One region of the Thiomicrorhabdus hydrogeniphila genome, then DNA from elsewhere that is predicted to be linked to it. Evidence: predicted binding sites of a transcription regulator. Region 1 holds the regulator's gene; each other region holds the start of a gene.

Region 1 (10,005 bases):
AAGAAATCAGCATTCGCTTTAATTACTTCATAGTTTGATGGGGCAATTTCTGATTGGTCAAAATCAAAATGAACAACTTTTCCATTAATCATTGCTTGTAATTCAGCTTTTTTGGCTGCTAAATCAGCCGCTGCTTGTTCTGCAGCTTGGCGTTTTGCCGCTTCAATATCTGTATTAACTTGCTCTGTTGCAACTTCTTTACTGTTGTCTGTATCTGTATCTGTTTTAGGGGTTGAACTACAACCAACTAAAGCAAAACCTAAAAAAACAACTAAAAATAACTGAGATAGATTCTTGTATGACATTTTATGCATCCTAAACTTTATAAATAATATTAATCATTAATATACCTAATTCTAGAACAAATAACCAATAAAATCATAAAAAAGTAAAAATTTAACAAAAATAGATTATTTGTACTTTTTACCGCATGGTTATATACAAAAGAAAATAGTCCTTTTTGTATACTTAAACGTCGTGTAAAAAATAAAAGGTAAACAATAGCGTTGTAACTTAATAAAAAACGGCAAGACTTTGCGCATCACTTAAATATTTAGATAGCAATAGTATCAAAATAGTTCAATAAGATTTTGAAACGAGGTATTAAATTTATTAAGAAAAAAAGACCCCAGTCAAAGACTGGGTAAATGGGCTACATTATGAAAAACGCATATCCAATTACAACGTTTCCATAGGTTTTATTAAACCATAGCCAACCCAAATACGAATTGATTGAAATCAATAATAACCACAAATTATATAGTCATATAAATTAAGTGGAGATTAACTTACCTCTTTACACTCTATACAACTGCTAATGCCCGCCACTTTTTTAAGTGCCGCTTCATTATAAATAATAACTTCTTTTTTCTTCCAACTGACAATCCCTTCAGCATTGAACTTAGCCAATATTCGAGATACTGTTTCTGGTGTTAAACCAAGATAAAGCGCAACATCTCGGTGAAGAATACTTAAACGAAACTCATCATAAGTATAACCACGGCTTTTATAACGGTCAGCCATATTCCAAATAAATTGTGCCACACGTTGATCTGCATTTCGCTTAATCAGCAATTCAGAGTGCAAGCGTCCATCCTGCATCTTTTTACTCATTACCATCATGATCTGTTGGTTAAGATTAGGGATTTTCATTGATAAATCACTAAGCTCATCATAAGGTAAGGTACAAACACTCGTACTATCTAACGCCATAGCATTATATAGATAATGGCCATCAACTAAACCATCAAAACCAACAACATCTCCAGGTAAATAAAAACCATGAACAATTTCTTCACCCAGATCAGAATAAGAAAAAAGCTTAATAACCCCTGCACGAATAGCAAAGATAGACTGAAATTTTTGACCTGCTTCGTAAACCAACTGGTTCTTTTTTAAAGGAGACTTTCTCTCCACAATAGTGTCTAAACGATCAACATCCGATTTTTGCAACCCCGTAGGGAAACAAATCTTTTGCAACCCGCAATTTAAACAACTTGCGTTAAACGCAGATTTAACTTGATTCATAGTAGCCCTAATGAATTTGAGATAGGATTATTATTTTTATATATTATTTTTTGATTGTATCGTTTTTAATTATTTTGTCATCTTTTACGGAATATTTTTTATTTTTTTGTACTTATAGGGGTATAAAAAATATATTTTACTTCTCTTTTTTGTCATAAAACAACGACTGCTTAATTTTTAGGCAGTCTAATGTTTTTTGGCTAATTTAAAGCACTTAAGAGATATTTACTAACTTTACACACAAAGTTATCCACAGGTTTTGTGGAAAAGAAATCAAATACTATGGTTATATAAAATAACGACATAAATTAAGCCTATACATTATATAAAACAATACCTTAAAAATTAAATATAATCCAAATTCTAAATAATAAAATCTAAGTATGGCTTAGAGGTTGTCAAGGTTTTTTTATATTTATTCACTTTTATTTAAAAAGACATCACCCACACACACAGATTAGCTATGTTAAAATTCTTGCCAATTTTATAGCGAACTTTTAAATCGTATTTATTACTTGAAACTGCGTGGTAATTAAATGACACTTTAATTACACTGTGAGCAGATATCACAAATTACGGAAGTAAAATATGTCAAAAATATTAGGCATTGGAAATTCAGTTTTAGACATAATCTTAAGTGTTGAGCATCACCCCCAAGAAGATGAAGAATTGCGTGCTTTAAACAAGCAAATTTCAACAGGCGGTAATGTAAATAATACTTTATATGTGTTAAATCAACTCGGCCATCAAACCGATATATGTACGACTGTTGCTGCTGATAGTGAGGCTAAACAGTTATTGACGGGACTGAATGAGCGCAATATTTCAACTGAGCACATACAAAAATTTATAAAAGGACGAACACCAACTTCTTTTATTACTCTCAATGCTCAGAATGGACATCGAACGATTGTTCATTATCGCGACCTTCCTGAAATTAGTTTTGATTTTTTTGCCAAGATTGAAATTGAAGAGTATGACTGGCTTCACTTTGAAGGCAGAAACATGCCTCACCTTCCAGGCATGATTAATATATCTAAAACATTTCTAACTCACCAACCCATATCTCTTGAAGTTGAAAAACCAAGGGATGGAATTGAGGCATTATTTTCGAGTGTAAACCTAATTATTTTTTCACACCATTATGCTAAAGCAAAAGGCTTTAGCAACGGTCATGAATTATTAGAAAGCCTAGACCTTGCTAACACCAACTTAGTTTGTACTTGGGGTACTGAGGGCGTTTGGCTACAACCTGCAGGTGGCACAATAGAACATATTGAAGCAGAAAAGGTAAGCCCAGTTATAGATACACTTGGGGCTGGAGATACTTTTAATGCTGGTTTAATTCATTCTCTAATTGAAAAAAAGCCATTAATAGATGCCGTTATTTATGCCAGTAAACTAGCGGCAAAAAAATGTATGCAACCAGGCCTGGGAAATTTATTAAAAGAAACTAAAGAAGAAAAGGCGCTGGCCAATATTAACCAATTAAGCAACGCTAAAGCTACCGTTGTGACGAGTGATAAAGGTCAATCGTTAGTGTTAATCAAATACGAAGATGGCGTACGTTGCTTTATAAACAATTGTCCACACCAAGACGTGCCTTTAAATGAAGCATATAAAATTGATGTAAACCCTTTTGAAAAAACAATGAAATGCTCAGTACACGACGCTTATTTTAATATAGACGATGGACTTTGTATTGAAGGCCCTTGTTGGGATGAATCGCTGGTAAGCGTGGCAATAAAATTGGATGAAAATGGAGACGTTTTTCTAGCTTAGATACAAAGAAAAATACTTTAATCGAACATCAAATAAAACAAAAAGCCATTTTACCCTATGCTCACACGTCATAGACGGCCACAGGGCTTGCCAGGCCTGGTAAAATGGCTTAAAGCAATAAATGGCACGTTTTATTTTAAATTGGCTTTTATTGCTCTTTGTCTAAAGGCCTCATATACCGTTACACCTGCGGCAACAGAAACATTTAAACTTTCTACTACGCCAACCATTGGAATCGCCGCTAAGTGGTCACAAGCTTCACGTGTTAAACGTCGTAAACCACTGCCTTCAGCTCCCATAACAACACCAATTGAACCTGTTAGGTCATGATCGTAAATTGTTCGATCAGTTTCACCCGCCAAACCAATCATCCACATACCTTCTTGTTGCATCTCTTTTATCGTTCTAACTAAGTTAGAAACAACAATCAATTTAACATTGTCGGCAGCACCAGAAGCCACTTTACGAACCGTTGGGTTCATGCCTACTGAATTATGTTTTGGAATAATAACGGCGTGAACGCCTACCGCATCTGCGGTTCGCAAAATAGCGCCTAAGTTATGTGGGTCTTGCACTTCATCTAAAAAGATAAATAGCGGATTTGAGACATCATCAATAAGTTTCTTTAAATCTGATTCAACTAAGTCTGCTTGTTTGGCAACGGTTGCCATAACACCTTGATGATTACCATCGATCTTGTTAAAGGCAGACTTACTAACCAATTCAATATTTAAGCCAACTCTTTTAGCTTGATCATGCAATGCTTGTTGACGATTATTTAATCGGCCTTTTAAAAAGCTAATGGTATAAACTGATTGAGGAGATTGTTTTAAAAACTTTTCAATCGCATGTAAACCATATATGACTTCTTGCTTCATTTAGTCAGCCTTTGGTTTTGAACCTGAACGTTTTTTCTTACGATAAAAACGCTTTTTGCGAGCTGGTTTTTTATCATCACCTTGATTCTCACCTGATTCATTTTCTTCAGATTGTGCTACTTCAGGCTCTACATGTTCCGTTAGGCTCTCAATAAAACGTAAATCGACCTTACGATCATCTAAGTTTACTTGCGCTACTTGAACTTTAATGCGATCACCTAAACGATATGTTTTACCTGTACGCTCACCTTTTAAGCAATGACGTGCATTATCGTAATGGAAATAGTCTTCACCCAACTCAGTTATGTGCACTAAACCTTCAACGTATAAAGGTTGAAGCTCAACAAATAATCCAAAGTTAGTTGCGGCTGATACCACCGCCTCATACTCTCCACCAATTCGGTGTGATAAGAATTCACACTTCAAGAAAGTTGTCGCGTCACGTGTCGCTTCATCAGCACGTCGTTCAGTATCAGAACAATGCTGACCTAAATCAACCATTTGGTTTTCAGTGTATTCAAATTTTTCAACACCCGATTTAGTCCATACATGACGAATAGCGCGATGAACTAATAAATCTGGATAACGACGAATTGGCGAAGTAAAGTGAGCGTAATGCTCATAGTTCAAACCAAAGTGGCCTTTATTTTCGGGCTGATAAACAGCCTGACTCATACTTCTTAGTAAGACGGTTTGCACTAGGTGCTCATGTGGCTCACCACTTACTTTAGCTGAAACTGCAGCATAATCATGTGCTGTTGGCTCATCGCCACCTTCTAACGTTAAACCAAAGTCAGATAAGAACGTTCTTACATTTTTAAGACGCTCTTCCATTGGTTTTTCATGCACACGATAAAGGATTGGCATCTTATGCCACTTAAGGTAACGAGCTGTCGCTACGTTAGCCATTAACATGCACTCTTCAATTAACTTGTGAGCATCGTTACGGGTAACAGGCACAATCTCTTGAATCTTACGTTCTTCATCAAAAACCATGCGTGTTTCAGTGGTTTCAAACTCTAAAGCACCACGTTCGGCACGTGCGACTTTTAGTACGTTATAAAGATCATGCAAGTCGTGAAGTAGAGGTACTTGTTCAGCAAATTCTTTACGATATTCACTTTTTTCATCTGTAAGAATCTCATTAACTTGAGTATAAGTTAAACGTGCTTTTGAGTTCATTACCGCTTGATAAAATTGGCTTCGCTCTAATTTACCGTCTTCAGTTAACGATAAATCTGCAACCATACATAGACGATCAACTTTTGGATTTAATGAGCATAAACCATCAGACAGTTTAGATGGCAACATCGGTACAACTCGTTGTGGAAAATAGACAGAGTTACCACGTTTAAATGCTTCTTTATCTAATTCAGTACCTGGTTTGACATAATGTGAAACATCAGCAATTGCAACCACTAAACGCCACCCATTTTTACGGCGTTTTGCAAAAACAGCATCATCAAAGTCTTTAGTATCTGCGCCATCAATAGTGACTAACTGAAGCGCTCGTAAATCCTTACGATCTTCTAAGTCTGCTTCAGTCACTTCATCAGGAATACTGGCCAACTCTGCTTCAAGTTCAGCAGACCAATCATTTGGTATACCGTAAGCATGGATAGCAGAATCAATCTCCATACCGGCGGCCATATAGTCACCAACCACTTCAATGATTTTACCAATTGGCCCTGAACGCATTGATGGCTGATGAATAATTTCAACTAAAACAATTTGCTCTTCTTTTGCGCCTAACAAACCATCTTGTGGAATAAAAACATCTTGCGTAATACGATTGTTATTTGGACGAACCCAAGAAAGACCATCTTCATGATTTAAACGGCCTAACACTTGTTGTGTATTGTGTTCTGTAACTTCTATGATAGCGCCTTCTTGGCGACCACGACGATCTTCACCAATAACTGAGGCAATAACGATATCGCCATGTAAGGCTTTATGCATTTCTTTTTCTGACAAGAAGAGATCTTTACCACCCTCTTCTGGTACTAAAAACCCGTACCCATCAGGGTGCCCTAAAACACGGCCTTTAATAAGGTCCATTTTTTTCAGTAAACCAAAAGCACCGCGACGGTTACGAATTAATTGTCCATCACGTACCATTGCTTTCATACGTCGCGATAGAGCCTCAAAACGCTCTTCATCGTCTTCTTCTACTTCAACGGCTTTAGCAACTTGATAAAGTCTTAATGGCTTTTGAGCCTTTTCTAAAACTTCTAAAATAAATTCTCTACTAGGAATTGGGTTTTCATACTTTTCAGCTTCACGCTGTGCATGTGGATCATGTTGACCCGATGTATTTTCTTTACTCACGAATACCATCTAAATTTAAAAACGCTTACACTCAATTATTTACAAATTCCACAAATAAATTGAGCTTGGAGCGTTATATTGAAAAAAATCATGCCGTATTATAGCAAATAGTTACTCAACATTATTGCATTACTGTCAACTCTGCCTTAATTACTCGTTCCTCCTCTGAATATAAGGCTTTGTAAAGCATATATAAGGCTGATTGAATCGCTTCTTCAAGCACGGGATGATAAAACGGCATTTTTATCAACTCTAAAACGGTCATTTCTTGCTCGATAGCCCATGCTAATAGATGTGTAAAATGTTCGGCATGAGGCATTAACATTTCACCACCAATCAAACGCTTACTTTCTTTATCTCCATACAATGAAATAACGCCATGATCTTCACCCATAACAATAGCTCGACCATTTTTACCTTCTAAATCGAAATTAACCACCTCGATTTTTTGTAAATCAAGATTTCGGTAGTTTTCTCCAAAAAAGCCAATATCTGGATCTGTAAACGCGATACCCAATGGCGTTTTACGCTTATAGGATGTTATTAATGGATAGTCCATTGCATTAAGCGTTGCAATTTTTCCTTCGTGACTAGCCTCATGTAAAATAGGTCTAAACATATTTACATCGCCAGCTATAAATATTGGTTTATCTTCAATTTGCATTGTATTTATACTAAAGAGTGGCATACCTCGTTTATCTAGCTGCACACCAGCTTTTTCTAGTTGTAGATTATCGATATTAGGACGTCGTCCTAAAGAAGCTAGAACAATATCAACCTCAAAACTTTGCTCTTCTAGATTTACTTTAACGCCATTATCCGTTTTCTCTAATTGTGCGGCCGCACCAAGGTGAATAGGAAATTCTTGACCAAACAATGCCAAAGCTTTATCAATCACGTCCGGTGAACTTAAACCACCAACCGTTTTTTGCATTTCAAAACCAATAACCTCTACACCTAAACGAGATAATGCCTGACCAAGTTCTAGCCCAATAATTCCAAGACCCACCACAGCAACACGTTTTGGCAAACCTTCCAGCTCAAAAATCTCATCACTGGTTAACAACCTATCTTGCAAAGCTTGCCATGGCGCCGGCACAACAGGCCTGGAACCTGTTGCAATAATAATTTTTTCAGCATAAATTTTTTCACCGTTAACTTCTAACGTATTTTCACCAATAAATACTGCATAGCCCTCTATAAACTGATTAGACTTTAAAGTCTCTGTTGACCCCATTTTTAAACCACCAGTAAAACGATCACGCAAACGTCTTATTCTTTGCATAACCTGTACAGTATCTACATCAAGATTTTCGCCACCATTAAGACCAAACTCATTTAAATGATTCTTTTGATGATATAAATTGGCCGACTGAATCATTGCTTTAGAAGGCATACAACCAACACGTGCACAAGTAGTGCCTAAAGAACCTCCATTAATAATGACAAAATCATCAGTTTGCTTTCTTATTATTCCTAATGCCGTTAAACCCGATGTTCCAGCACCTAAAATTGCATATTTAACTTTTCGCATTTAAGACTCCATATTTTTATACGCTTTAATTTTATATATTTTGATTTTAGCTTGTTTACACGATAAAAACGCATTTTAAATATTATAATTTTATGACTTTTGCTACAGAAAATGCTTTTATAAATAGCTATGACAAATTTTAAATAGAACACCTAGTTTTTTTTGGGTTTTATTAAAGCAATAACTCAACTAGAATAATCACTCGTTATACGCTATAGGAAAAGCTTTTGCGCAGCCCTAAATTTAAACCTAACCTTACAAATACAACACTGATGATTCTCATCAGCGTAATACTGTTTGTTAGTTTTAAAGCCAATGCAATTCCCTCTACAACAACATTAACCAAAGCCAAATCGATTAGTGAGCGTATAAACCAACCTTTTATTGGCGACCTAGACAAAATAAAAGAACGGAGAATCTTACGTGTTCTAGTAAGTTACAACAGAACCAATTTTTTCCACACCTTACGCGGTGACAGGGGTATTGAACACGATTTAATGAAGGAGTTTGAAAAATACCTCAATCGTGGCCCACTAAAAGAACGCTATAGAACCCATATCGTTTTTTTAGCACACCCATTTGAACAACTAATACCCGATTTAACAGCAGGTTATGGCGATATTGTCGCGGCAGGTATTACTATCGCTCCAGAGAGAGCGGCCTATATAGATTTTACAAAACCTTACATTACCAACGTCTCAGAAATACTTATCTCTAATAAAAACAAACCCGCTCCCAAAACCATTCAAGAACTCGCTGGCAAACAAATTATTGTAGTGAGTAACAGTAGCTATATTATCCATATACAAAGGCTCAATCAAGAGCTTGGTCGCTTAGGACTACCTGCTATTGAAATCGTAAAAGCTGATTCTCTTTTAGAGGCGGAAGATATTCTTGAAATGGTAAACGCAGGGTTATTTGACTACACCGTTGTAGATAACCATATCGCCGAAATATACCAAAATGTCTTTACCAATCTAAGATTACAAAAAAACTTTGCTTTTCATTATGGGGGAAACATTGCCTGGGCAATCAATCAAAATCTTCCTAAATTAAAAAAAGTGTTGAATGATTTTATTGTTAAGTATGCCATGCCGGGACGTTTTTTAGGAAACAGCTTATATAGAAAATACTTTAAAAACCCATATTGGATCAAACAACCATTATCGTTAAATGCGCTCGACGAAACCCCATGCTTACAATACTATTTTGAAAAATATGCTACGTTTTTTGATTTTGACTGGTATCTAATTGCTTCTCAAGCCTTTCATGAATCGGGTTTTAAACAAGACCTAAGAAGTCATGCAAATGCAGTGGGCATTATGCAAATTAAACCCTCTACTGCTCGTTCAAAAATCGTCAACGTGCCTAATATTTATAATTTAGAAGACAATATTTTAGCAGGTGTTAAATACCTAGCTTTTATTAGAGATTTTTACTTTGACAAACCAGAATATTCAAAAGAAGATAAAATTAACTTTACCTTAGCTGCCTACAATGCAGGGCCAGGTCGTATTAGAAAACTACAACGAATGACCGAAGCAAGAGGCCTTAACCCCTATAAATGGCATTACAATGTAGAAGTACTTGCAAGACAAGAAATTGGTCAAGAAACGGTTAACTATGTAACCAAAATACAAAAAACCAAAATCGCATTAAAACTTGCAAAAGAATTGGCTACAAAAAAACACCAATTTAAAGAAGAACAGCTAGAAGAATATCAAGAAACGCAGGCCGAAAATTCTGACTCAAATAATTAACGACCTCACTCAAGTTCTATAAATTACTTGAGGTAAAAACCGGACTTGCATTTACAGTGAATCAAACAGGTCTAAAAACCTTTACATTTTCAAACCCTGCATCACGCAAATACTGAGCATGCAATTGGCTCATGACCCCTTTATCACAATACAAAATATACTCATTTGATTGGTCTAACGTTTTAAATGTACGGTT
Region 2 (10,005 bases), 1.3 Mb from region 1:
CTGTTAAAATAATCAAAAAAGGTTTTGGTAAATTCAGGTTGTTTTTTGTCTGATTCAAGCACCTTTTTATTAAGCTTTACGTTTTTAAAAGCGGAGTCTAAAGTAGGTTGAGAAATTCCTTTTTGATGTGCTTGTTTTTTAAATTCAGCTATCCAGGCTTTAAAGTCGCTGTCTGATGGCGTAAACGTCTCTGATTGAGCCTGGGCATTTAAAGTAAATGTCAGTAATGCAGAGGCAAATAAAATGTTGGCGTAACCGCGTATTGTGTTTGACATAATCAACTTTGATTTAGGATGAGTAATAATTACCTTATTCTACCGAAACTAAATAAAAGTTGAAGCCAAAACAGTTTAAAATTAACAGATATTTTAAAGGCCCAGTTTGTTAGTACATGAACAAAACTGTAACAAATAAATACGCACTGTATTAAGGTCTATCACCAAACAAAATAATGGAAAAAAGATGATGAAATTTTTTGCCACATCCCCAGGCGGTTTAAGTGAGTTACTAAGAGAAGAATTAATGTCTTTTGGTGCAACCGAAGTCAAAGCTCAACCGCGTGGTGTGACCTTTGAGGGTGATTTAGAAATTGCTTACCGAAGTTGCTTGTGGTCGCGTTTAGCTAACCGTATTTTTGTAACCGTGCTAGAAGTAGAACTGGAAACGCAAGAAGAGTTAACCGAGCAAGTTGCCACCGTTGATTGGCAAACACATATGGATGAATTTGGTAGTTTTGCGGTTTCGTTTTCAGGTAAAGGGATGGGCATAGACCACAGTCATTATGGTGCTTTAAAAATTAAAGATGGGATTGTCGATTATTTTAGAGGCATTACCAATAACCGCCCAAAAGTGGATACAGAAGACCCTGAATTACGCGTGCATGGTCATTTAAACCGTAACAAGCTCACGTTAAGCATTGATTTAGTTGGTTATAGCTTACATCAACGTGGTTACCGTGAAGGTCAACAAGTTAAAGCGCCGCTTAAAGAAAACGTGGCGGCGGCATTGTTAATGCGTGCAGGCTGGCCTGAAATTGCCAAGCAGGGCGGTTGTTTGTATGACCCAATGTGTGGTTCGGGTACGTTTTTGGTAGAAGGTGCAATGATGGCATCTGACCTGGCACCAGGCCTGGAAAAAGTGAATCGGATGTTATTAAACTCTTGGAAACTGCATGACGCTAAATTGTGGAATGATTTAATTGAAGAAGCCAAAGAGCGTGAAGCCGAAGGTTTGCGAAACTTGCCCGATATTTATGGTTCTGACGCGTCACATAAATCATTAGATATTGCCGAAGAAGCGATTCACAATGCGGGCTATTTAGATTCTATTGAAATTAAACAAATGACGGTTGAACAAGGACGTCGTTGGGGCGATTGGCAACCAGGCCTGGTAATTTGTAACCCTCCGTACGGAGAACGTTTGGGTGAAATTGAAGAAGTTAAGGTTATTTATAACGATTTAGGTAAATACCTTAAAAATGAGTTTGATGGTTGGCAAGGTGCAGTATTAACTTGTAACCCTGAACTTGGTATGTATTTAGGGATTAAAGCCAAACGTAGCCATAACTTTTTTAACGGGCCAATGGAGTGTAAATTATTCCGTTTTGATATTACCGAAGAGTTTCATCGTGAACCATCATTAAAAGGTGGCGCAAACATTGTGCAAGAAGTGAGCACCGTTATGCCAGAGCTTGCCGATTCTCAAGGTGCGGTTATGGTGGGTAACCGTATTAAAAAGAATTTAAAACAGCTAAAAAAATGGGCTAAAAATAACGAGATAAATGCTTACCGAGTTTACGATGCCGATTTACCCGAATACGCACTCTCAATAGATTTATACCAAACAGAAGAGGCTGGGCAATGGTTAATTGTAAATGAATACGCCGCACCCAAAACGGTGGACAAAGCCAAAGCCAAAAAGCGTTTGCATGAAGCTTTAGCGGCATTACCTAATGTATTCCCCGATGTGCCAGTTGACCAAATTGTTTTTAAAGTGCGTAGCCGTCAATCGGGAACATCACAATATGAAAAACTGGACGATAGCCGCGATTTTTACACCGTGATTGAGAACGGTGCCAAAATTCGTGTTAACTTTACCGACTATTTAGACACGGGTCTATTTTTAGATCATCGTGATGTACGTACTTTAGTGGCGCAAAAATCGGTTAGAAAATCACTGCTAAACCTATTTTGTTATACCGCAACCGCAACCGTTGAAGCCGCCGTTATGGGTGCAAAAAGCAGTTTAAGTGTGGATATGTCTAAAACCTATTTGTATTGGGCAGAACACAACTTAGCCCACAATATGTCACACAATAAAGATTCTGCTGAACATAAATTTTTACAAGCCGATGTTTTAGATTGGCTATCAAAAGAGAGTGAAAATCCAACGGCGACCTTTGATGTCATCTTTTTAGATCCACCATCGTTTTCAACCTCAAAACGTATGGAAGGCACTTTAGATATTCAACGAGATCATGTGGTATTAATTGAACAAGCTTTAAAACTGCTGAACCCTGGTGGCACCTTAATATTTTCAAATAATATGCGTAAATTTAAATTAGATGAAGCGGCTTTAGAGGGCTGTAATATTGAAAATATTACCCATAAAACCATGCCAAGAGATTTTCAACGCAACAGCAAAATTCACCAGGCCTGGTTAATTAGTCGCTAATGAGTAATTAAAAGTAGAACCATTAAAAGCAAAACTCTTGAGGCAGATTAACTTGCTAAGCGTTAATTTAGATTATGATTCCAATCTTTAAAAACCGATAACGGCTAGTCATAGCGAATAATGGTTGATTGTGATTAAAACATGGGATGGGTATATGCAACAAAAAATTCAATTTGATGAAGCGTTAATTAAACGCTACAACCAATCAGGCCCACGTTATACCTCATACCCAACGGCGGTGCAGTTTGATGAAGCATTTGGTATTGCCGACTATAAAGAAGCGGTACAACGCAGTAATGATTCTGGCCGAGGTTTATCTCTTTATTACCATATTCCGTTTTGTGATACCGTTTGCTTTTTTTGCGCCTGCAATAAAGTTTGGACACGAGATCGTTCAAAAACCACGCCCTATTTAGATCGTTTATTTAAAGAAATCGAAATGCAATCTGCCTTATTTGATAATAGCCGCAAAGTAGAGCAATTGCATTTAGGGGGCGGCACACCGACTTTTATTAATAACGATGAAATGCGTCAGTTAATGGAAAAAACGCGTCAACACTTTAATTTATATGACGATGATTCGGGTGAATATTCTATTGAAATTGACCCGCGTGAAGCGAATCGTGAATCGGTTAAATTACTGCGTGAACTGGGTTTTAACCGCATGAGTTTAGGGGTGCAAGATTTTGACCCAGCGGTACAAAAAGCGGTTAACCGTATTCAAACTCAGGCCGAAACCTTTGAAGTATTAGAAGGCGCGCGTGAATCAGGCTTTATGTCGGTGAATGTCGATTTAATTTATGGCTTGCCATTACAAACAGAGAAAGGTTTTATTACTACCCTAGATAAGGTTTTAGAAGCTGAACCAGACCGTTTTTCTATTTTTAACTATGCGCACATGCCAAGTATGTTTCCAACGCAAAAGAAAATGAATGAAGCGGATATGCCGTCAGCGGATGAAAAACTGGCTATTTTGCACGCAACAACACAACGTTTGTTAGAAGCGGGTTACGTGTATATTGGAATGGATCATTTTGCTAAACCAGACGATGAACTGGCGATTGCACAACGTAATGAAACCTTATATCGTAACTTTCAAGGCTACTCTACCCATGCTGAGTGTGATTTAGTGGGAATGGGCGCAACGTCAATTTCATTAATCAATAACACTTACGCCCAAAACCGAAAAAGCCTGGCTGATTATTATGATGCGATTGATGCCGGTGATTTAGCGGTGTTTAGAGGTGTGCAATTAACAGAAGATGATGAACTACGTCGTGATGTCATTACCCGTTTAATTAGCCATTTTCATCTTAATTTTGCCCAAATAGACCAGGCCTGGAATATTCGTTTTAAAGAATACTTTGCTAAAGAATTGCAAAACTTAGTGCCTATGGCGCAAGATGAATTATTAACCATGAACGATGAAGATATTTATATTACGCCAAAAGGGCGTTTATTAATTCGTAATATCTGCATGGTGTTTGACGCCTATCTAAAAGAAGGCACTGCAAATCGTTTCTCCAAAGTGATTTAATTGAGAAGAGGTTTGCATTTAAAAGCGAGAATGTAATCTGAACCGTTTTAGTTACTGTTTAACACAAAGCCGAGTTTACCTCGGTTTTTTTGTTTTTAGTGATGATAGGTCGACTTCTACTTAAAACTACATAACCATTGTTTTTATGTGTGTATAAAAAAACTTGATGATGCGTGCTATTTTGATTATGATTAGTACGTAAATTTTTATTTAACTAAATTCTCACTTTGGAGTGAATCTTAATGCGTAAACTAATTTTAGCTTTAGTTGTCAGCACGGCAGCGACAGTACCAGCAATTTCAATGGCAGACAATTCAGGCGTTATGTGTGAAAAAGTCACACCGACTATTCAGAATATTAGAGCAAATTTACATGCTAATTACATGCCCAACTATTTACCGGTATTAACCAATAGTCAAGAAGCATTAAGTTTAAGTGGTGACCAATGCGCCGCTATAAATAAATTCCGTAAGGATAAGGCTTCTAAAGGACAATTGATTGTTAAAAAGATTAATAAACTAGAAAAAGAAGCATACCAAGCGGCTTTTGATGGTGCTTCAATGGATGATATTATGAAACGTAATACTGAAATTCAGTCTTTACGTACCAAAATTACACAAGGTAAAATGAAGTGTCATGGTTTTGTTAAAAAGTTACTATCCGCTGAACAGTATAAAAAACTGAACCAAATGATGGTTAAGAAAAAACAAGAAGTGGATGCTTTACTCGCCGGTAAGTAATTTCATTAGCGGTTATTAAAAATAGATCAAAGCCCAATTTACCAGGCCTGGTAAATTGGGCTTTTTATTTTTATTTGATTGAAATAGCTTCTATATACGACTTTTGCACGAAAAAAGTGGGCAGGATAAATACGATAAAATTTGCCTGTTTACATTGAATAATGCAGCTATTAGCCAGCTATTAACAAGATATTAGCAAGTTACTCAACAAGAATTAGACGAATTTAGCAATTTTTAACGGCGTTTTGACTCGTGCCTTGGTCTTCATATATGAATTAGTGTTCAGTTTTCATTTGTTTAATCGTTTCAAAATGCATTTGACTCGGAAACACTCTATTTGTTTTACCTGTTAAGTAATACACGGTTAACCCAACCCATTCTCGCCAGGCAGGTTCTAATGCTTTAAGGTGATCAAAAAAGTCAAAATCAATCTTGCGTAACGCGTCTGAATTACTGCGGTAATCAACAGGGTAAGCAATTACATTTACATTTTGCACTCTTGCAATACCAACGGCTCTTGGCATATGAAAGGCAGAAGTGACCAATAGGTAAGTCCCGTTTTTGTTAGGTAATAGTGCTTTGCTATACAAAAAATTTTCATAAGTATTGCGTGATTTTGATTCAATAATTAAACGTGATGGGTCAATACCAATGGTAGTAAGTAGTTGTTTTGCAATAGAGCCCTCACCAGCGGTATTTTGTAAACTCATTAAACCACTACCACCAGTAAAAATAACTGGGGCTTGGGGATAAAGTTTGGCTAAATGTGCCGCACCAATATACCGATCACCACCGATTCCTAGTTCGGCTACGTTCCAGCTTAAAGAGCGTTTTAAATCTTCTCCACCACCTAAAACAATAATGCCATCAATCTGTTTTGGCATGGTTTGCGGTTTGCTAAAACGTGATTCTAGCGGTTTCATAAGATAATCGCTTACAGGGTAAACCATCAATACAAACGCAATTAAACCTGTGGGAATAAATAAAATTTTTGCTGTGCGCACTTTATTAAAGACAAGTAAAAGCGAACCTAAAAATAGGATAAATATAATTAAATTTCCAGGGCTTAATAGCGCCCAAGCAATCTTAGAAATTAGGAAAAAGAGTTCGTTCATAATAAAGTTTTTTGGTTAATGTTTAAAAAGTGAATGAGATTATGCGTTTTAAATTAATTAAATTTCTTTAAAGCATTTTTCTTTAATTTTTTTATTTGCAATGACGGTTTGGTTTCGGCCATTTTTCTTGGCGGTATAAGAGGCACAATCGGCTAGTTTAAAAAGGCTTTCAAAATTTTTAATGGCGGTAGGTTCTGTACACGCAATGCCTATACTTACGGTCTGTTTATCAATTCCAAGTTTTTGCCAATTAGCATTTTCAAATAACTGGTGAATGTCATCGGTAATTTTAACGATCTCATTCAATGAAGTATTGGTAAAAATACAAACAAATTCTTCACCTCCCCAACGGTAAACAAAGTGACTAGGGTATGCAAATTTATTAAGAAGATTTGCTGCAAGCTCTAAAACTTGATCGCCTTTTTTGTGGCCATATTCATCGTTAATACGTTTGAAATAGTCTAAATCTAACATGGCAAAACAAAGATGTTCTTTGTTTTTATTTGCATGCTTAATGAGTTTTTTCGCTTTTTCTTCACCATAACGTCTATTAGGGAGTTTGGTTAAAAAATCTTCAGAAGCCAAGCTTTCTAATTGTTGTTCTAACTGTTTTAACTTACTGATGTTATGAACCATGCCAACCATCATGATTGGGTAGCCAGTTTCATCTCTTTCACAAATTTTGCCTTTATCATGTACCCACATATAGTGACCATTACGATTTCTTAAGCGATATTGGTGCTCATAATGAGAACGTGTACCGTTAAGGTGTCCATTGATTGAGGCCATTACAAATTCAAGATCTTCTGGATGAATGTTGCTGCTCCATGTTTCTAAAGTAGGAGCCATTTCATCTGGGCCATAACCCAACATCTTTTTTAATTGTGGGCTAAAAAAAACCTTGCCTGTGTCAATTTCCCATTCCCACATTCCATCTGACGCTTCATTGAGAGCAAACCAAATTCTATGGTCACGAGTATTGAGTTCTTTTTCGTGCGCTAAACGGTTGCCAATATTACGAGCTACAGAGAGAAAATATTCTTGGTTTTGGTAATTGAAAACAGTGGTAATGATTTCAACAGAAATATCACCACCATTTTTATGTTGATGATTGCCTACAAAGGTATAAGATTTATTATCTCGGATGACTTGTGCGACTTCTGTCCATTGTGGCAGACCAATTACATGGCTTTGCAGGCTAAGAACAGAGTGATTAAGAATTTCGTGTTTTTCGTAGCCTAAATCTTCATAAGCACAGCGATTGCACCATAAAACATTTGAACTAACTGGATCAAGCAGATAAACCGCATCATCCATGTTATCGAACAGAATGTTTAAATCAATCGTACTAAATTCTTTCGTCATAAGTTAGGCATTTCATTAAGCATTTCAGGTAAGTAGAGTTATTAGTATAAACTTTTTAGAGTTATTTTAAGAAGTTATCATATAAAACTCCCACCTTTTTAGGTGATGTTTGTCGATATTTATTTGTAAATACTTAAATTTAGCTTTGAAATTTAAGATTCATCCCCATTACCTTAGTATAAATAATAAAAAAATTAAGGAGTTTGTCACAAATGATGGATAAATTTACCACCCAATTTCAAAGTGTTTTGGCGCAAGCGCAATCCAGTGCTGTTGGTCATGACAATCAATATATTGAACCGGTGCATATTTTATTGGCCTTAATGGATGAAACGGCTAATTTACTGCAACTTGCTAATATTAATGTGCCGTTATTAAAACAAACTGTGGCTGAAAAAATTAGCAGTTTGCCAAAAGTGACAGGTGCAGATGGTAATGTGCAGTTATCACAAGCATCAGGCAAAATTTTAAATTTAATGGATAAACAAGCTCAAAAAAATGGTGATGCCTATATCGCCAGTGAACTGTTTTATCCCGCGTTATTAGAAACATCTGATTACGCAGCAACTTTATTAAAAAAAGCGGGTGCAACAGCCCAAGCTTTAAATGATGCAATACAAAATGTACGAGGAGGCGAAAGCGTGCAAGATCAAAATGCAGAAGAAAACAGACAAGCGTTAGATAAATATACCGTTGATTTAACTGAACGAGCAGAGCAGGGTAAATTAGACCCAGTGATTGGTCGTGACGATGAAATTCGCCGCGCCGTGCAAGTATTACAACGTCGTACCAAAAACAATCCGGTATTAATTGGTGAGCCTGGTGTAGGTAAAACCGCCATTGTAGAAGGTTTAGCGCAAAGAATTGTTAATGGTGAAGTGCCAGAAGGATTAAAAAACAAACGTTTACTTTCATTAGATTTAGCAGGCCTGTTAGCTGGCGCTAAATACCGTGGTGAATTTGAAGAACGTTTAAAGTCTTTGTTAAAAGATTTAGAAAAGCAAGAAGGTCAAGTCATTCTCTTTATTGATGAGATTCATACCATGGTGGGAGCAGGTAAAACCGAAGGATCTATGGATGCCGGTAATATGCTTAAACCTGCTCTGGCGCGTGGAGAACTTCACTGTATTGGTGCTACGACTTTAGATGAATATCGTGAGAATATTGAAAAAGATGCCGCTTTAGAGCGCCGTTTTCAAAAAGTGATTGTGGATGAACCAACTGAAGAAGACACCATTGCCATTTTACGTGGTTTAAAAGAGCGTTATGAAGTGCATCACGGGGTAGCGATTACTGACCCTGCCATTGTTGCAGCGGCAAAATTATCACAACGTTATATCACTGACCGTCAATTACCCGATAAAGCGATCGACTTAATTGATGAAGCGGCCTCGCGTATTCGTATGGAAATTGACTCAAAACCTGAGGTCATGGATAAATTAGATCGTCGTTTAATTCAGTTAAAAATTGAACAAGTGGCGCTTAAAAAAGAGAAAGATGATGCCTCTAAAAAACGCTTAAACATTTTACAAGATGAAATCAAAAAGCTAGAAAAAGAGTATTCGGACTTAGAAGAAATTTGGAAAAAAGACAAAGCCGCTTTGCAAGGTGCTCAACAATATAAAGAGAAACTTGAAGCCGCGCGCATTGAGTTAGAAGCCGCAAGACGTTCTGGTGATTTAGCTAAAATGTCAGAAATTCAATACGGTGCTATTCCTGATTTAGAAGCTAAAATTCAAGCGGCCGAAGCGGCTGAAAATGAAGCAGAAGAAGCTGAAGGTTCGCATTTATTACGTAATAAGGTAACCGAAGAAGAAATTGCCGAAGTGGTTGCTCGTTGGACAGGTATTCCTGTATCACGCATGATGGAAGGTGAGCGTGACAAGTTGTTACGTATGGAAGAAGAGTTATCTAAAAATGTAATTGGTCAAGATGAAGCGGTTAAATCTGTATCAGATGCGATTCGTCGTTCACGTGCAGGTTTGTCAGATCCAAATAGACCAAATGGATCATTCTTATTCTTAGGGCCTACAGGTGTGGGTAAAACAGAACTAACCAAATCATTGGCGGACTTTTTATTTGATACTCAAGACGCCATTGTGCGAATTGATATGTCAGAATTTATGGAAAAACATTCCGTTGCCCGTTTAGTCGGAGCGCCTCCTGGCTATGTAGGTTATGAGCAAGGTGGTTATTTAACCGAAGCGGTTCGCCGTAAACCTTATTCAGTTATTTTATTAGATGAGGTTGAAAAAGCGCACCCGGATGTTTTTAATATTTTATTACAAGTATTGGATGATGGTCGTTTAACCGATGGACAAGGGCGTACGGTAGACTTTAAAAACACAGTAATCGTTATGACCTCTAACCTAGGTTCTCAAGTCATTCAAGAGAAGGCCGGAGTGGCAACGTATGATGAAATGAAAACCGATGTAATGGAAGTGGTTGGTGATTACTTTAGACCAGAGTTTATTAACCGAATTGACGATATTGTGGTGTTCCATCCATTAGGAAAAGAACAGATTCGCTCTATTGCCAATATTCAGCTACAAGGCTTACGTGAACGTTTGGCGCA
Region 3 (10,005 bases), 1.9 Mb from region 1:
ATGCCAAAAATATGAAATTGTCTATTTGCTAGATCAAATAAAAGAGCCTGATGACCCTCCCATCTAAAATAAGGGAAAATAAATAATGACAACCAAAACGCAGCCGTTATCCATTTGATTGTACGAAATTTACCTGGCATTCTTTTAGCATGCACTGTACCGCCCGTATGTACTGGTAATATTTCCACACCAATATTTTGGAGATTTTTATTATCCAAATCCATTTCATCAAGTACGGAACCTGTTTGTCCATTATCTCGATACAATTCTTTTTTTTCTGACATAGGGCGATCCTTGCAACCAGTCTATTAAAAACGTTATTCTATAAAAATAACCTTACTTATCATAAGTAAATTTTTTTATTTACTTCTATAAACAAAAATAGGCCCGGATTATAGGCCTATTTTTGTTTATAGAAGTAGATTAACTTTCTTTCTTTTCGTCTTTTTCAAGACCTTCAATACCACGTGTAGCTTTCCATCCAAAACCAATAAGTGCAACGATACTTAACACAAGTGCGCCGATTGAAATCCAAAGTACAAAATCATTATTTAATTCATGCATAACTTTAATCTCCTAAATTGATTTAAATCAATATTTTCGTATTGCCATAATTAAAAAAAGGAGAACAAATCGCCTCCTTTTTTCTCTTAAATAAGTGCCTAAGCACTCACTTATTGACCTCCACCTAGAGAGTAAACATAAACAGCTAAACGTTTAATATTTACATCTGCATCTGGTAAACGATCTTTAAAAGCTGGCATAACTGCACGATGCGTATTTTCGATATAAACACCATTTTTCTTAACATTCACACCATATGTAATAATTTTCTTAATCGCGTCACGATCAGAAGAAAAACGCCATATTTGGTCAGTTAAGTTCGCAGCACCAGCTGGAGCCAACGGCTTACCTGCTGGACCATGACATGCTAAACACATACCTTTAGCAAATACTGCTTTACCAGCCGCAACAGATGGATCTCCACCCTTACCTTCTGATAATGCAATTACGTAATCTGTTACATGGTCAATATCTTCATCTGTTAAATTCCCCATCATACCTTTTGCCGGCATATTACCAATACGACCATTAGTAATTGTTGCGTCAATTTGGTTGATGTTACCACCCCATAGCCAATCATCATCAGCTAATACCGGGAAGTTAGGGTTACCAGCTCCACCTACAGCATGACATGCTGCACAGTAATCACCAAATAACATTTTAGATGTTGCTACTGCGTATGATTTAAGTTCTTCATCTTTTAAGATATCAGACACAGACATAGAAGCTAACTTCTCTTCTTTATCTGCAAACTTAGCTACACGCCAATCTTTTAGCACTTTGTAATCTTGGTCATACTCTTCAATCTGAGTCCAACCAGCTAAACCTTTAGTAAATCCACCAGTATCATTAGTCAACGGAATCGACGGATAGTAAAGTGTGTAAAAAACAATCATGATGAAACCCGCGTAGAAAGATAACATCCACCAAAGCGGTGGCGGGTTATCTAATTCACGAATATCTTCATCCCAAATATGACCAGTGTTCCCTTCATCTGGCCATGGATTATGATGTGCCATATTAAAATCTCCTCAAATGACTAGTCATCGTTCAGTATTTTATATTTTTGCTCTTCCATCTCTTTACGCTTACTAGGACGTAATGCCATAGCAAATGTAATAAGCATGCCGAGAAATACGACTACTGTAACGATTAAACCTGCCCAGTCCTGTGTCGTCATTGACGACCAGTCAGTGCTTAAATAACTTTCTAGATTACTCATATAACCTTACTGACGATAAACCTTGCTGTCATCCAGCTTGACCATCGTTCCTAGTACTTGCAAGTAAGCAACCATTGCATCCATTTCGGTATGACCCGCAATAGCTGCATCAGCATTTTCAATTTCTTCATCGGTATATGGCACACCAAGTATGCGCATAGTTTTCAAACGTTGTTTCATATCACGTTTTGTACCAAAGAAATCCTTAGTTATCGAATTTTCCGCTAACCATGGGTAAGCAGGCATTACAGATTCAGGCACCATGTCTTGTGGACGTAGTAAATGAAGTACATGCCACTCGTCTGAGTATTTACCACCTAAACGTGCAAGATCTGGACCAGTTCTTTTAGAACCCCATTGCATTGGGTGATCATACATAGACTCTGTAGCAAGAGAGTAATGACCGTAACGCTCACGCTCGTCACGGAAAGGACGAATCATTTGTGAGTGACAAATATAACACCCTTCACGCAAGTATAAATCACGACCAGCTAGTTCTAGCGGAGTATAAGGACGAACACCGTCGCCTGCTTTCCAATCGCCAATAACCCACTTGCCATTCTTATCTTGCTTGTAGAGTTTTTTATCTGATACTAATTTACCATCAGCATCTTTAGTGAATGTACGTTCCCATACTAATTCTGGGAATTTTTCATTCTTAACGTTACCATATTTATCTGTTTTCTCAGTAAAATCAACTGCTGATTTGAGATAGAACAATGGTACGATTTCAACGATACCAGCAATCGAAACTGCTAGTGCTGTTGCCAGGAATAAGGCAAATATATTTCGCTCTAATCCTTCCTGGATATTCTTTGGTGCTTTATTATCTGACATGAGTTTGTGCTCCTCAACTCATAAATTTTCTTCAATTTAAGCAGCAGATTTACTGCTACTTAATCTGACTTACTGCTTATGCGTGTGCTTCTACTGTATTGGCAGCTTTAGCATTTGCCATACGAATCGTCATAACAACGTTGTAAAGCATAACCACAGTACCAGAGAAGAATAATAATCCACCGAATGCACGCATCGCATAATAAGGGTGCATAGCTGAAACTGATTCAGCAAAAGTATATGCAAGTGTTCCGTACTCATCATAAGCACGCCACATTAGACCTTGCATGATACCTGATACCCACATTGCAACAATGTAGAACACTGTACCAATAGTAGCTAGCCAAAAATGGATATTAATCAATTGCATTGAATACATTTCTGTTTTCCATAGTTTCATTACCATGTGGTAAATCGCACCAATAGAAACCATTGCAACCCAACCTAACGCACCAGAGTGAACGTGACCAACTGTCCAGTCTGTATAGTGAGATAGAGCGTTTACAGTTTTAGCAGCCATTACAGGCCCTTCAAAAGTAGACATTGCGTAGAATGCTAAAGAGATAATTAAGAAACGTAAGATATAATCTGTACGTAGTCTATCCCAAGCACCAGAAAGCGTTAACATACCGTTTAATGCACCACCCCAAGAAGGAATGATCATCGCAAGTGAAATTACTGCACCTAATGAACCTGTCCAATCTGGAAGAGCTGTGTATTGAAGGTGGTGAGCACCTAACCATACATAACCAAACATTAATGCCCAGAAGTGGATTACAGATAATCGGTAAGAGTAGATTGGACGTTGCGCTTGCTTAGGTACAAAGTAGTACATAATCGCAAGGAAACCAGCTGTTAGGAAGAAACCTACTGCATTGTGTCCCCACCACCATTGAATCATTGCATCTTGTACACCAGCAAACATAGAGTACGAACGGAATAATGAAACAGGCAATGCTAAACCGTTAACAACATATAAGTAAGTGATCGCAATCATCATACCTAAGAAGAACCAGTTTGAAACATATACACTTGGGTGAGTATCTTTATTACGAGAAGCAATTGTCATTACAAAGTTAAATGTGTACAAAGTCCACACAACTGCAATTGCTATAGCCATAGGCCATTCTTGTTCGTGGTACTCTTTACCTGTTGTCATCCCTAAAGCAATTGAAACAACAGTTGCTAAAAGCCCAATTGTGAACAAAATTGCTGTCCACCAAGCTAAACTATTACTCCAAAGTTTTACACCATTGGTTCTTTGAACCGTGTAAAACGCTGTAGCCATTAGCGTCATACCACCAAATGCAAAGATTACTGTGTTCGTATGAACAACACGCAAACGAGCAAAAGTGATTTCCGCAATATCAAAATTTAACGCAGGCCATGCAAGTTCTGATGCTGCATAAGTACCCATTAAAGTACCTAGCACCAAAAAAACGATTGCGCCTACTGTTAAATACTTAACCACGCCATTATCATATTGTGGTTGTACTGTAGTATCCATCAGCCGGATCCCCTTTATAGTCTTAACATTCTGCCCTTATCTATCATCAAGTTATCACTTAAACCTTAAGCAATATCTTAATCGACCATTATAGATACAGACTCCTCAGCGAGGTATTATACCTGTAACGAAGCTATATCTCAGCCAAAAACAATTTTAAAAGTTAATTTGTATCAATTATTTCGATAAAATAACTCCTAAAAGCATCTTATAAACTTGGGCTCTTTAATAAAATCCTATGAATTATCCCAAATCCAAGCCTATCTTGATAGTAAAAAAAACTTATAAGGGGCATCAAGATTTTTTTATGAACTACTAATAATAGGGGTATTCAAACGAATTCTGCTATGCTGAACTTTCTTTTCAGAAAAACTTTAATTTTTTGTCAACATACCCAATAAAGTGATTTTCAGTTATTATATTGGCAACTTTAAATTAGGAATGCTGTTATGCGAACTGCAAGCGTTGAACGCAACACTCTAGAAACCCAAATTCAAATCTCCGTAAACTTAGACGGTCAAGGCAATAGCAAGCTAGATACGGGAGTGCATTTCTTTGAGCACATGCTAGATCAAATAGCGCGTCACGGCATGATTGACATTGATATAACTGCTAACGGCGATACGCACATTGATGACCACCACACAGTTGAAGATATTGGTATTGCATTAGGTCAAGCCATTAACAAAGCGGTGGGTGATAAAAAAGGCATTACTCGTTATGGCCACGCTTATGTGCCATTAGACGAGGCTTTATCTCGTGTTGTTATTGACCTTTCTGGACGACCAGGCCTGGAATTTAATTGTGACTGGACTCGCGAACAGATTGGCACATTTGAAACTCAATTGGTTTTAGAGTTTTTTCAAGGTTTTGTTAACCATGCTAATGCAACACTGCATATTGATAATATTCGCGGCTACAATGCACATCACCAGGCAGAAACCATATTTAAAGCTTTTGGTCGCGCATTACGCATGGCGTTAAGCCAAGATGAACGTATGGCAGGTAAAATGCCTTCTACCAAAGGAACGCTGTAGCATGAATCAAAAGTTAGTTGCTGTTGTTGATTATGGCATGGGAAACTTACGCTCAGTTTCTAAGGCGGCAGAACATGTTGCACCAAATAACACTCGTATTTTAATCACCAACAATCCTGAAGATATTGCTCAAGCAGATGCTGTTATTTTCCCAGGCCAGGGTGCGGCTAAAGCCTGCATGAACGCCCTGCAAGAAACGGGGATGATTCACGCTGTACAACAAGCGGCTAAAGAAAAACCATTTTTAGGCATCTGCATGGGGCTTCAAGTCCTTATGACACACAGTGATGAAAATGAAGGTATAAAGTGTATGGACGTGATTCCAGGCAATGTTACACACTTTAACTTTCCTGATAACAGCCCATTAAAAACACCGCATATGGGTTGGAACCAAATCAAACAAACACAAGAACACGCGCTTTGGCATAACATTGCCCAAGACAGTCGTTTTTATTTTGTACATAGCTACTATGTTCAACCAGAAAACGCCGATTATATATGCGGACAAACGACACATGGGATCACCTTCCCTTCAGCGCTAAGTCACAATAATTTATTCTCAATTCAAGCACACCCTGAAAAAAGTGCAGACCATGGTTTGCAACTATTTAAAAACTTTTTACAGTGGAACGGGCAATAATTTTTTTAAAGGTTCAAACATGTTATTAATTCCAGCTATCGACCTTAAAGATGGTGAATGCGTTCGCCTTCGCCAAGGCATTATGGAAGATGCGACGGTATTTTCAGGTGATATAGTTGCCATGGCACAACGCTGGGTCGATCAAGACGCTCGTCGTTTACACATGGTAGATTTAAATGGTGCATTTGATGGCAAACCGGTTAATGGTGAAGCCGTTTATCAAGTTCGCCAAGCGTTTCCAGATTTACCTATTCAAATTGGTGGCGGAATCCGTGACTTACAAACCATTGAAGCCTATCTTAATGCTGGCGTAAGTTACTGCATTATAGGAACCAAAGCCGTTCATAATCCAGAATTTGTTGCCCAAGCTTGTAAAGCCTTTCCTGGCCATATAATGGTTGGCCTAGATGCTAAAGATGGCATGGTTGCTATCAATGGTTGGGCTGAAGTCACTGATTACGAAGTCACTCAACTCGGTAAACAGTTTGAAGACGATGGCGTTGAAGCTATTATTTATACCGATATTGGTCGTGATGGCATGATGCAAGGCGTAAATATAGAAGCCACTCAGTCACTTGCCAAAGCCTTAACAATCCCAATTATTGCTTCTGGCGGCATTACAAACTTAGACGATATTCGCAAACTTGCCGACATTGAAGCCGATGGTGTAACAGGAGCTATTACCGGTCGAGCGATTTACGAAGGTACTTTGGATTTTAAAGAAGGTCAATCTCTTTCAGATCAACTCGCTCCTAAAAAATAGCCTACCGTCTTTTTAATAAGTACAGAATTAAAGCTTTACTTATTTTTACCAGGCCTGGTTATTTACCGACTCTTACAAGGAATTCATTATGAGTCTTGCAAAACGCATTATTCCCTGCCTAGACGTTGACGATGGTCGCGTTGTTAAAGGTGTTCAATTTGTTGATATTCGTGACGCTGGCGACCCTGTTGAAGTAGCAAAACGCTATGACCAACAAGGGGCAGATGAAATCACTTTTTTAGACATTACGGCAACCGCACACGAACGTAACACCACCGTTCATATGGTAGAACAAGTGGCAAGCCAAGTCTTTATCCCTCTTACAGTAGGCGGCGGCATTCGTAGTGTTGAAGATATTCGCACCATGCTTAATGCTGGTGCAGACAAGGTAGCCATTAATTCTGCCGCTATCTTTAACCCTGCATTTGTACAAGAAGCTTGCGATGCCTTTGGTTCACAATGCATTGTAGTAGCCATTGATGCCAAAAAAGTTAGCGCCGAAGGAGAAGAGAATAAATGGGAAATCTTTACTCATGGCGGTCGAAAAGAAACCGGTATTGATGCTATTGTTTGGGCAAAAAGAATGGCCTGTTTAGGCGCAGGAGAACTCTTAGTTACCAGTATGGACCGTGACGGCACTAAAATTGGTTTTGATTTAGAGCTTACGCGTGCAATTTCGGACGCGGTTTCCATTCCCGTTATTGCCTCTGGTGGCGTGGGTGAACTTTCCCATCTAGCAAAAGGTATTACCGAAGGTCATGCAGAAGCCGTATTAGCAGCAAGCATTTTTCACTTTGGCGAACACACCGTTAAAGAAGCCAAACTAGCCATGCAAAAAGAAGGCATTGAGGTACGATTATGAGCGATATATTAAAACAACTTGATGCAGTTCTTGAAGCAAGAAAAAGCGAATCACCAGACAGTTCTTACGTTGCAAGCTTATATGACAAAGGCATAGAGAAAATACTCAAAAAAATCAGTGAAGAATCTGCAGAAACGCTAATGGCCGCTAAAGACTTAGAACATAGCAAAGACCCAAAAACAGATCAAGAACACCTGGTGTACGAAATTGCAGACCTCTGGTTTCACACTATGGTACTATTAGCTTCCCAAAATTTGTCGAGCAACGATGTGACGACAGAACTACAAAGACGCTTTGGCCTTTCTGGCCATGAAGAAAAAGCCAGCCGAAGCGAATAATCATTCCATTTGAGAAATCTATGCAAGAACCACAGATTTCTTTTAAAGAACAAAATTAAACTAAAGGATGACACAAGTGGGTACCGAAGAAAAAAGCGTATTTTCAAAAATCATCGACCGTGAAATTCCAGCCGATATTATCTATGAAGATGATAAATGTATTGTAATCAGTGATATCAACCCAAAAGCAAGAGTGCATTTATTGGTCATTCCAAAAAAACCTATTGCTACCCTATTTGATTTAAAACCAGACGACAAAGACACTATGGGACACATGATGTTATTGTTACCGCAGCTTGCACAGTCACAAGGACTTGATGGTTTTAAAACTCAAATTAATACAGGCGAATCTGGAGGACAAGAAGTCTTTCATATACACATTCACTTGCTTGGCAACTAAAGCCAACCCCTGCGCGTGCTTTACGTACGATTAAATACGAATAAAACCGCGCATTTGGTTTGTAAAATATCAACAACTTAATATAATCGAATTTTTTAGTGCCAACAAATCAATGAATTTGGTATGATTAGCGGTCACTAAAAAATTCGGCTTTATGGGCAACAGATAAAACCCGAAAAAACAGGCAACCAAGCCACAAATTAGATTTTAAATGGAGCAAAACCATGGGCATTAGCATTTGGCAATTACTTATTATCCTAGCAATCGTTTTAGTACTATTTGGTGCAAAAAGACTACGTAATGTAGGTAGCGATTTAGGTGGAGCAATCAAAGGCTTTAAATCAGCAGTAAAAGAAGAAGAATCTAAAGCTGAAGATGAGAAAAAACTAGAAGAGAAAGATGGCAACAACGTGTTTGATGTTGAAGCTGAAGAAAAGAAAACTGAAGAGAAAAAAGATAAGGCTTAATTGCCTTCTCTTAATCCCCCTTCTCTTTGAGTAGATAATTCGATGTTTGATATTGGTTTTCTTGAAATTTTAGTCGTACTGGTCATCGCTTTATTAGTGATAGGGCCTGAGCGTATGCCTGAACTTGCCCGTAAAATTGGACAATTCATGGGCAAAATGCGTCGTTTTGTTAATTCGATGAAAGAAGAAGGCCAAGTACAAGAAACTCTTCGTGAAATCAAAGATTCTATGAATCTTGAAGAAGAAAAAACCAATATTCAAAATCTGAGCAAAGAGTTTCAAGATAGCTTAGATTTTAATGAAGTTAACTTAGATGAGCTTAAACGTCCGTTTGGTGGTGAAAACCAACCTGAACAAAACAGTGTAAACCAATTCAATAAAGCCCCTAAACAACCTCAATTACCTACTCAAGAAACAGATTCCACTCCAGAACAAGAAACAAACCTCAGCACTTCTGCAACAGTTGCAGAAAAGAGTTCTTCCACCGTTTCAGAAACAGTACCGCCTGCTCCTGAAAAAGACACTCAAAAAAGTTAGCCCCCTTTATGAGTAACGCTGCACTACCACCAAACGATCAAGAGATGACTTTAATCCAACATTTATTGGATTTAAAAACCAGTTTGACTCGTAGCATCCTAGCCATTATTGTCTTTTTTATATTTCTGTTTCCATTTGCGAATGAAATCTATACCTATGTATCAGAACCGCTAACACGCTATTTGCCTGCAGGCACAAGCATGATTGCAACTGCCGTTGCATCACCTTTTTTAACACCGTTTAAATTAAGTTTTGTATTAGCCATTTATCTTGCTATGCCAATTTTACTTTATCAACTATGGCGTTTTATTGCTCCTGCACTTTATCAACATGAAAAACAGCTGGTTGCCCCACTGCTTTTCTTTAGCTCTTTCTTATTTTATTCTGGCGGGTTATTTGCCTACTATGTGGTATTTCCGTTAGTCTTTGGATTCTTATCGCAATCCGCACCAGAAGGTGTAACCATAGCAACCGACATCAGTCTGTATTTAGACTTTGTTATCAAAATGTTCTTTGCTTTTGGGATGGCGTTTGAAGTACCTATTGTTACGATTTTATTGATTTTAACGGGCATCACTAAACCTGAAAAATTGAGCCATGCACGACCTTATATTGTTGTAGGTGCCTTTGTGGTTGGCATGCTGTTAACACCTCCAGATATTGTTTCTCAAACATTATTAGCCGTACCAATGTGGTTACTGTTTGAGGTTGGTTTATTAATAGGGTCAACCATTGTAAAACGCCGTAAAAAAAGCGAAGACGAAGATGAAACGGAACAAGAGAACGTAGATTCAACCTCTACAAATAACACTGCAACTTCATCAGCAAACC

The links. The regulator FNR, encoded in region 1, switches genes on or off when oxygen is low (the NO sensors DNR and NnrR bind a similar motif). The targets are predictions, from matches to a motif close to TTGATNTANATCAA.
Region 2: a site for FNR is predicted at 2,711-2,724, ahead of hemN (oxygen-independent coproporphyrinogen III oxidase). Genes of this name have one in related genera too.
Region 3: a site for FNR is predicted at 4,294-4,307, ahead of ccoN (cytochrome-c oxidase, cbb3-type subunit I). Genes of this name have one in related genera too.

The regions. Positions count from the first base shown of each region.
Region 1 is NZ_BAAHXL010000001.1:934,912-944,916, reverse strand. It holds gene pal (peptidoglycan-associated lipoprotein Pal) at 1-305, opposite strand, end outside; gene fnr (fumarate/nitrate reduction transcriptional regulator Fnr) at 784-1,527, opposite strand; gene ACYQ0E_RS04090 (PfkB family carbohydrate kinase) at 2,116-3,309, shown strand; gene rlmB (23S rRNA (guanosine(2251)-2'-O)-methyltransferase RlmB) at 3,441-4,187, opposite strand; gene rnr (ribonuclease R) at 4,188-6,524, opposite strand; gene ACYQ0E_RS04075 (dihydrolipoyl dehydrogenase) at 6,637-8,049, opposite strand; gene ACYQ0E_RS04070 (MltF family protein) at 8,277-9,809, shown strand; gene thiI (tRNA uracil 4-sulfurtransferase ThiI) at 9,871-10,005, opposite strand, start outside.
Region 2 is NZ_BAAHXL010000001.1:2,246,128-2,256,132, reverse strand. It holds gene ACYQ0E_RS10170 (lytic murein transglycosylase) at 1-275, opposite strand, end outside; gene rlmKL (bifunctional 23S rRNA (guanine(2069)-N(7))-methyltransferase RlmK/23S rRNA (guanine(2445)-N(2))-methyltransferase RlmL) at 463-2,673, shown strand; gene hemN (oxygen-independent coproporphyrinogen III oxidase) at 2,828-4,210, shown strand; gene ACYQ0E_RS10155 (hypothetical protein) at 4,453-4,950, shown strand; gene ACYQ0E_RS10150 (YdcF family protein) at 5,226-6,065, opposite strand; gene ACYQ0E_RS10145 (sensor domain-containing diguanylate cyclase) at 6,123-7,430, opposite strand; gene clpB (ATP-dependent chaperone ClpB) at 7,643-10,005, shown strand, end outside.
Region 3 is NZ_BAAHXL010000001.1:2,819,843-2,829,847, forward strand. It holds gene ccoG (cytochrome c oxidase accessory protein CcoG) at 1-284, opposite strand, end outside; gene ACYQ0E_RS12680 (hypothetical protein) at 424-564, opposite strand; gene ccoP (cytochrome-c oxidase, cbb3-type subunit III) at 675-1,583, opposite strand; gene ACYQ0E_RS12690 (cbb3-type cytochrome c oxidase subunit 3) at 1,604-1,786, opposite strand; gene ccoO (cytochrome-c oxidase, cbb3-type subunit II) at 1,793-2,623, opposite strand; gene ccoN (cytochrome-c oxidase, cbb3-type subunit I) at 2,700-4,130, opposite strand; gene hisB (imidazoleglycerol-phosphate dehydratase HisB) at 4,580-5,167, shown strand; gene hisH (imidazole glycerol phosphate synthase subunit HisH) at 5,169-5,807, shown strand; gene hisA (1-(5-phosphoribosyl)-5-[(5-phosphoribosylamino)methylideneamino]imidazole-4-carboxamide isomerase) at 5,827-6,570, shown strand; gene hisF (imidazole glycerol phosphate synthase subunit HisF) at 6,659-7,432, shown strand; gene ACYQ0E_RS12725 (phosphoribosyl-ATP diphosphatase) at 7,429-7,770, shown strand; gene ACYQ0E_RS12730 (histidine triad nucleotide-binding protein) at 7,847-8,170, shown strand; gene tatA (Sec-independent protein translocase subunit TatA) at 8,395-8,637, shown strand; gene tatB (Sec-independent protein translocase protein TatB) at 8,680-9,174, shown strand; gene tatC (twin-arginine translocase subunit TatC) at 9,183-10,005, shown strand, end outside.